2 regions of the Rosettibacter firmus genome follow, and region 1 is predicted to be linked to the other one. Evidence: riboswitches for the same ligand, from Rfam matches in the RefSeq annotation. Region 1 holds a riboswitch; the other holds the start of a gene.
What was found. Region 1 has a riboswitch for thiamine pyrophosphate ahead of thiC (phosphomethylpyrimidine synthase ThiC). Riboswitches for the same ligand answer to the same signal wherever they lie in the genome.

Region 1 (4,299 bases):
TACAGGAATTTTATCTTTATAAATAATGATTCCTTTTTTACTTGCTTGAGCCACTTCGTAAACACCACCTATCACACCGCATTCAGTTGCATCGTGCATTGAAGTAACGCCATCATCTTTAACACCAATTTTAACAGCTGTTAAAGCATCATCTACAGTACTCATTTTATAGAATAAATTTTCGGCTTTAGAAAAAATTTCTTCTCCTAATTTTTCTTTAATATAATTTTTGAAAGTATTAGAAAAAATGCCAACAGCTTCTATTGCTGCTCCTTTAGTAATAACAACGTAATCACCTTCCTGTGCAAATTGTGGTGTTAAATATTTATCTTTTGGTCCAATAGCAATAAAAGTAGCACCACCAACCATAGGATAATCTGTTCCGGTATAACGAGCTGTGTGACCGGTTATTACAGATGTTCCATATTTTTCACATTCCTGATGAATAACTTTCCAAACTTTTTCAAATTCATCTTCTTGAATACTCATTGGAAGATTAAAATCAAAAATAGCATAAGCTGGAGGGAATCCACTTGTTGTAACATCACTTGCTAAAATATGCCATGCAAACCATGCAGCTTTTTCCCATCCATATTGTGGTACAATATAAATTGGATCGGTTGTAACTGCCATTACTGTATTATCTGCTACCTGAACAATTCCAATATCAACTCCATGATTTGGAGGTACCAGCACATCATTTCTTTTTGCACCAAGTTGTGGATAAATATAGTGATTAAAAAATTCTGGACTAATTTTTCCAATTGCAGGAAATTGAGCTTTATTCATATTTACACCTCAATTAATTTGTTATTACGAATTGTGTGTTCAACAAGATTCATCGGGCAGAATGGACCGCACATTGAGCAGGCTTCTGTTTTAGAAGCTCTTTTTTCAAAAATCTTTTTTGCTTCGTTACCATAGAGAGCCAGTTCAAATTGTTTATCCCAATCAAGTTTATATCGAGCTTCACTCATTTTTTTATTTCTTTCAATAGCATTTTTATTTCCTCTTGCTATATCTGCAATGTGAGCTGCAATCTTAAAAGCAATAACTCCATCTTTTACATCATCAACGGTTGGAAGTCCTACATGTTCAGCTGGAGTAATATAACAGAGCATATCGGCACCATACCAGCCTGCAAGTGCACCACCAATTGCTCCAGCAATATGATCAAATCCAGCAGCAATATCCGTAGGAAGCATTCCAAGAATATAAAATGGAGCTCCTTTTGTAAGCTTTTTCTGAATCTGAACATTTGTTTGAATTTCATTAAGAGGTATATGACCCGGACCTTCGACCATTACCTGAACACCAGCTTTACGTGCTCTTTCTACCAGTTCGCCAATAATCATCAATTCTGCAATCTGTGCTCTATCTGTCGAATCGTTAATACTGCCCGGCCTTAAACCATCACCCAGTGATAAAGTTATATCATATTCGTGGGCTATTTCGAGAAGGCGATCGTAATATTTATACAAAGGATTTTCTTCTTTATTTTTTAATATCCATGCAGCAATTAGTCCACCACCACGAGAAACAATTCCAGTGGTTCTATTTTCATTCTGATATCTTCGCAGGGTTTCTATTGTAATTCCACAATGAACAGTTATGTAATCGACTCCCTGTTTTCCATGTTCTTCAATTACATTAAAAATATCATCTGGAGTCATATCATAAATTGAAGATCTCTTAGCCACTTCAAATTCTGCTTCGTAAATTGGAACAGTACCGAGTGGAACTGTGCAAACATCAAGAATTGCATTACGTATAAATTTCAAATCGCCACCTGTTGATAAATCCATAAGAGTATCGGTTCCATATTGAATTGCGACTTTTGCTTTTTCAATTTCTTCTTCAACATTGATATAATCATAAGAAGTACCAATGTTTGTATTGACTTTTACAGAAAGGGATTCACCAATTCCTGTAAAGTTTGTAAGATTTGTATGATTTATATTAGCTGGAATTATTACTCTGCCAAGTTTTACAAGTTCAAGGATTTCAGCTGGAGATTTATTTTCCTTTTCGGCAACATATGCCATAGCATCTGTAATTTTACCAGCACGTGCAAATTCTAATTGAGTCATACTACCTCCATTGTTAATGATTTAATAAATCACCGAAGGAAGTATGGGGAGGGTTAACAGGCTATATGAAAGGATTTAATTTAACCTTCCCTACGCCGGTATTACCCGGATCAGGTTCAAAAGGCCGAAGTCGCATTCTAGACTTCCTCTCAGCCGGGTTGTCCCCAACTTCCTCGGTTTTTACAAATATTAATAATTTTTTTTACAGAATCAAATCAATTAACAAATTTTCTTTTTCAACTAATCAACATGTATAAACTTTACTACCTGACTATAAACATGTTCCACTCCAAGTTCTTTTATGCATTTAAATTTAATATCTTTTCTTGTACAGGTTAATGGTTTGGGTGAATAATAGAAACATGGAGAACATTCAAGTTCTAGTGAAGCAATTTTATAGTTTGTTTTCCATGGATGAATATAATTTTTATTTGTTGGACCAATTATCGCAACAACATTCAATCCCAGTGCAGATGCAATGTGCATTAGACTTGAATCGTTCGTAACAAAAATGTTACATCTTTTCATTACTGTTGCTGTGTGAATTAATGATGATGTATCTACACTTATTGCTGAAGTGGAGTTGATTTTATTTACAACTTCTTCTTTTATGATTTTTTCTTCTGGTCCACCAAATATTAAAATTTTTGCTTTGTGTTCTTCGATTAATTTTTTACCAAGTTCAGCAAACTTATAAGTTTCCCATCTTCTTTTGTCATGATTTTTTAATGTTGAACATCCAGGATGAAAACCAATTATTAATTCATTTTCACTGATATGATTTTCCTTTAGAAAATTTTCACCAAACTCTAAATCTTCGTTTTTGAAATTCAGGATTAATTCAGGTATATCACTAAATTTTTTATTTGTAACTAATTCACATAATCTTATATTTTCTTCGACATTGTGAAGACTATCATCTTCTTGAACTCGGAGATTATTAAGAAAGCCAAGATTCTGAAAATCTTTTCTAAGATATTTAATAGCTACTCTTTCTTGTGCTCCAATTAAAAAATTAATCAGGTTATATTCTTTTCTGTTTGATGGATAAACATTAATGGAAATATCATATTTATTTCTTAAACTCAATACAAAGAGTAATGATTTTAATTTTTTTTCTTTCAAGAATTCCCAGTAATGAATCTTAGATATTTCAGGAAGTCTTTCATAAATTTCCTTTACACCTTTATACATTACAAGGGCATCAATTTGAGAATCGGGGTAATCTTCTTTGAGTTTTTTTAATGCAGGAGTAAACATTAATGCATCGCCAATGCCAGATAAAGCATTAATTAGAATTTTCATAAAATGATTTTTCAACTTAAGATTTATGTTTTATTGAAACTATAGAGATCTGTGCGATTAAAGTAAATTAAAACCGCAAAGGGCTCAAAGAGAGCAAAGTTTTATTTCTTTGCATCCTCTCTGAGTTCTTTGCGACTGCCAGCAGCAGGCAGGGTTTCAATATATCTTAATTACCTTTATTTCCTTCTGCAAGTCTTTTGAACTTATCAATTAAACTTTTTACAGTTACATCATTAGGCAAATAAGTTGACAATTGATTTAATACTTCGAGAGCTTCTTTATACATTTTCAAATTTTCATAATGAGTAAGAAGAACATCATATGGATTATTCCAGCTCGAAAAATCCTGTGGATTTATCTTAAGCATTTGCTTTGCAGTTTTAATTACATCTTTTGCATAAATTGTATATTGTTTCATATCACCTGCAGCATAATAAAGTCGAGCAACATCATGTTCAATTCTATAATCTAAAGGAATAACATCACGTGGAATTTTTTTCTCCATCATATTAAGAGTTTCAATTGCTTTAGAGCTATCTTTCAGATGGTACAAATAATGAATTGCAAGTCTTAAGAAAGTATTTCTATAATTTTGAGTAAGTCTTTCATGATTTTCATCAAAGAAAATAGTTTTATCATTTAAGCCTCTGAACTTAAATCCAGGTCTATAAGTTTTACTAAAGCCTTCAGGTTCATCAAATAATTGTTTTCTTACAATAGGTTCATTAATATATTCAAATGATTGTGCATCAAATTTTTTTGGAACAACTCTTAAAGCAACACCTTCCATCTGTAAATAATCTTCCAGACTCAATTTACTATCTTCAGAGCATGTCATAGCAAAATAAACCGGTCGTTTCCATTTACTTTGCATAATAATATCGAGCACAGCAAGATCCTGAAC
Region 2 (4,299 bases), on a different contig from region 1:
TGAGAAATCATAAGAACCATCTGGTTTGGTTTCAAATTGCGGGACTTCTCCCCCACTTGATTCTGCAGCATCATAATAATTTTTAAGTCTTGGTTCTCTTGTTACTCTTGCAAATGAAATATAAAAATTGAGTTCTGGCAAATAACGGTAATTAATTCCAATTCTTGGATTTATATATAAATCATCAATTGTAAAATTATTATTTAGATATCTTTCATTTTCGATTTTATATTTGTGATAAGATAATTGAACTTCACCTAAAACATTAATATCAGATGTTAATTGATAATTTTCATTAGCAAATATACTTAACATATCTTTTCCACCCTCGTAATAGTAATATCGAAAATCTTTTGTAAGACCAGCAGGTAAATACTCACCAAAGTTAATGCTACCCCAGTGAACAGATTTGTGAATTCTAAGTTCTCCTCCTAAAATCAATTCACCATTTTTGTGACTTATACTTACACGAGGTATCCATCCCCATTGTTTATTTTCTACCATTGCACGAATTAAAACATTACCAGGATTTTGTACAGCATTAAATCCATTTTCTCTTGTTAATCTAAAATAAGTAGTATCACCCCACGAACCATCATAATCAAAAAATCCATTACCAAGAACTAAAAATAGAGCTGAATTAATTGTAATATTTTTATTCAATTTATATTCATTTAATAATTCAAAATGAGGTTGAGAGAAATTCTCAATCTCATCAGGTCTGCGTTCAAGTGTATAGGTATAATTATTATTTTCTGCTTCCCAGTAAGAATAATTGGCTTTACGAAGTTTTCTATCTTTAATTGCAAATTTTGGTAATCCAGTATAAGCAAGACCATCAGCTAAAGGACCACCAAAAATATTTATTTGAGTTGTAAGATTTTCATCAAATCTTACTGCAGATAGATAATAAGATTTCAAATCGACCCAGCTTGAATTTCTATAACCGCTACTCAATGTTTGAGAAAGTTTTGCATAAACAGAATATTTGTTATTTATTAATCCACTCGATACTACAGCAGAATACTTTCGTGTATTATAACTACCAATTGAAGAAGAAAATTCCACACGTGGTTGATCTGCAAAAGATGAAGTAATAATATTAATTGCACCACCTATTGCTGGATATCCAGCTATTCCAGAACCTGCTCCTCTTTGTACTTGAATTAATTCGGTACTTTCAAGCAAATCAGGAAAATCAATCCAGTAGACATTATGATCTTCGGGATCATTTTGTGGTATCCCATTAATTGAAACAGAAATTCTACGCTGGTCGAATCCTCTTATGCTTAAATAATTATATCCAAGTCCATTACCATTTTCTGAATAGAACGTAGCTGAAGGAGTATAACTGAGAATTTCTGGTATGTCTTGATATGTATAAGTTTCTGCTATTTTATCTCTTTCAATCTTTGTAAAACTAATTGGAGTAATTCCTGGTTTTGCAACAGTCCCTTTAACAAGAACAGTCTGGCTTGTAATAATTTTACTTTCAAGTAAAATATTTTTATTTCTTGATTTAAGTAAATCATCTACTAAAATTTCTTTTGGTTCGTAACCTATATATGTAATTACTAATTTATCATCTTTATTAAATTCGCCTTTAAGTAAGAATTTTCCATCAGAATCTGTACTTGTTCCAATATATTTCCCTTTTACAACTACATTTGCATATTGCAATGGTTGTTTACTCGAAGAGCTAATTACTCTACCGCTTACTTCAAGAACCTGAGCAGAAATATTTCCCAATAAAAACAAAAAAAGAATAATTAAGTTTTTCATATCGTTCCTCCTTAATTTAGACAAATATGAGTTTTAAAATAAAAAAGCCGTTTTGGGAAAACGGCACAACTTAATTATTCTTTTACCGTTTCCCTACGCTGGTATTACCCAGATCAGGTTAAAGGGTATAATCTCAGCCCCTGATTATTCAGGAGCACCCCTAACGACTTTTTTGTTGTTTAAGAACAGTGTTAATTTAATTACTACACAAAAGTATATAAATCAAGATTTAAAGTCTAATCTTTAATACCTGTCCAATTTTTAATTTATCGTTTTTAAGATTGTTCCAGGAAATTATGTCCGATACAAGAACTTTATACAATTTTGCTATTGTCCACAAAGATTCACCTTCTCGAACTTTATGAATTTTTACACGTTCTTTTGAAACATTTTTCACTAAAGATTCATTTGTTTTTACTGTTGTAACTTTATCGTAAGTATCATTAAATAATGTTAATGTTCTACCTGCTACTAATTTATTACTTTTTAAGTTGTTCCATCTTTTGATATCGTTTATTGTAACATTATATTGCTGAGCAATTTTTCCTATTGTATCGCCACGTTTTATAACATATTTAACTGGATTTGAATTTCTCTTTGTAGTATTATCTCCTAAAGAACTAATAACATCTGTATTATGAACTTTAAGTACTTGCCCAATTTTTATAGAATTAGAACTGAGATTGTTCCACTTTTTTAATTGAGCAATTGTAACTCCAAATTTTGTTGCTATTTCACTTAAAGTTTCACCTCTACGAACTTTATATTTTGTAATGGTTCTATTTGAAGATATATTATTAACAATATTTTTAGGATTACCAGAATATACTACTAATTTTTTCCCTTTATAAATATGGTTACTCTTTAAGTTATTCCATTCTTTTAGTTGATCAACTGTTACTCCATACTTAGCTGCAATACTCGATAAAGATTCTCCGCTTCTAATTCTATGCTCTATCCATTTTTCATCTGAACTTACAAAGAGTATTTCATTTTTCTCTTTTTCTGTCATATCATTAATTTTTGCATAATAATCAGCTTTTTCGTTTGGGACATAAATTGTAAGTTCCTGACCTACTTTTACTCTACTTGTATATGGCAGATTATTCCAATTTCTAATGTCTGATACTCTAACATCGAATAAATCTGCTATATCAACTAAATTATCTTTACTTTTAACAATATACTTAACTGGTGTTTTTCCTTCTGGAACAATAAACTCAACAGAATCTTCGTACATATTTGAATAAATTTGAGCGTACTTATCGTCGTTTGTAGCGGTTGTAATTTGAAGTTTGTATGAAGGATTATCATTCAATGAATTAATTTCTTCTTCAATTGCAGGAAGCATATCTGTATTAATTGCAAGGTCATCTACACTAATAGTTGATTTAGGGATTTTAATTTCTGTACCTGGAGCTAATCTTTTGCGAGAAGAGATTCCATTAAATTTTGCAAGCTGTGAAATGCTAACATCATAAAAATTTGCTATTCGAGATAAAGTTTCACCAGGTTGAACTGTATGAGTAATATATGGCAATTTTGCTTCATCAGGAATCTTCTTTAAATTTTCTGCAAAAGCATCATAAACTTTTGATGGAATTTTCAAAGGATAACCACCATCATAATTTGGTGGAGTAATGTTTTGAGTTAATTCAGGATTCATATCTCGTAATAAATCTACACTTATACCTGCACACTTTGCTAAAATATTCAAATCGATCGATTCATTAATTTTAAAGATTGCATAGTCGTGTGGTTTTTCATATTGAATATTGGTAAAACCATATTTTTCTGGTTGACTTGCAATTAATGTTACTGCAATATATTGAGGAACATAATTTCTTGTCTCACGAGGTAAATATGGTAAAATCTTCCAGAAATCACTTGACCCAGCTCTTCTCATAGCTTTGCGAACTCTACCTTCGCCGCTATTATAAGCTGCAAGTGCTAAATACCAATCACCCAGTGAATAATATAAATCTCTAAGATGACGTGCTGCTGCACGTGTTGCTTTTTCAGGATCTCTTCTTTCATCAACATAAAAATTAATTTCAAGATCATATAATCGTGCTGTGCCTTTTACAAATTGCCATATTCCAACTGCTCGTGCCCATGAACGTGCGGTAGGATTTAAACCACTTTCAGGCATACTTAAAAATATTAACTGCTGAGGAACTTTTTCTTCAGCAAATATTTTTGCCATCATCGGGAAATATTTACCTGAGCGTGAAAGCCAGGTTTCAATATACTTTCTTCCCCTACCAGTAAAATATTCGATGTATTTTTCTACATATCTGTTAACTTCTAAGGGAAAATCACCAACAATTACAGTAATATAATTATCGTCTACAACTTCTATCGAATCCTCAAGCATTGGAATCTCTGGAATTCTTTTATTCATCCATTCTTCAAGTGCACTAATCGAAGCTTCTTCGGGCAATTCTACTAAACTTTTAATATAATTTTGATAATCCTCTACTATTGCCCCTTCTAATTCAATAAAGGTTGTATTTT

Region 2: it holds a riboswitch for thiamine pyrophosphate, as region 1 does, so the genes downstream of both, VJY38_RS10175 (TonB-dependent receptor) here and thiC (phosphomethylpyrimidine synthase ThiC) in region 1, are expected to answer to the same signal.

What each region holds. Positions count from the first base shown of each region.
Region 1 is NZ_JAYKGJ010000003.1:265,103-269,401, forward strand. It holds gene VJY38_RS11510 (AIR synthase family protein) at 1-789, opposite strand, end outside; gene thiC (phosphomethylpyrimidine synthase ThiC) at 792-2,090, opposite strand; TPP riboswitch at 2,160-2,275, opposite strand; gene VJY38_RS11520 (glycosyltransferase family 9 protein) at 2,331-3,395, opposite strand; gene VJY38_RS11525 (protein O-mannosyl-transferase family) at 3,562-4,299, opposite strand, start outside.
Region 2 is NZ_JAYKGJ010000002.1:757,964-762,262, forward strand. It holds gene VJY38_RS10175 (TonB-dependent receptor) at 1-1,782, opposite strand, end outside; TPP riboswitch at 1,856-1,954, opposite strand; gene VJY38_RS10180 (LysM peptidoglycan-binding domain-containing protein) at 2,012-4,299, opposite strand, start outside.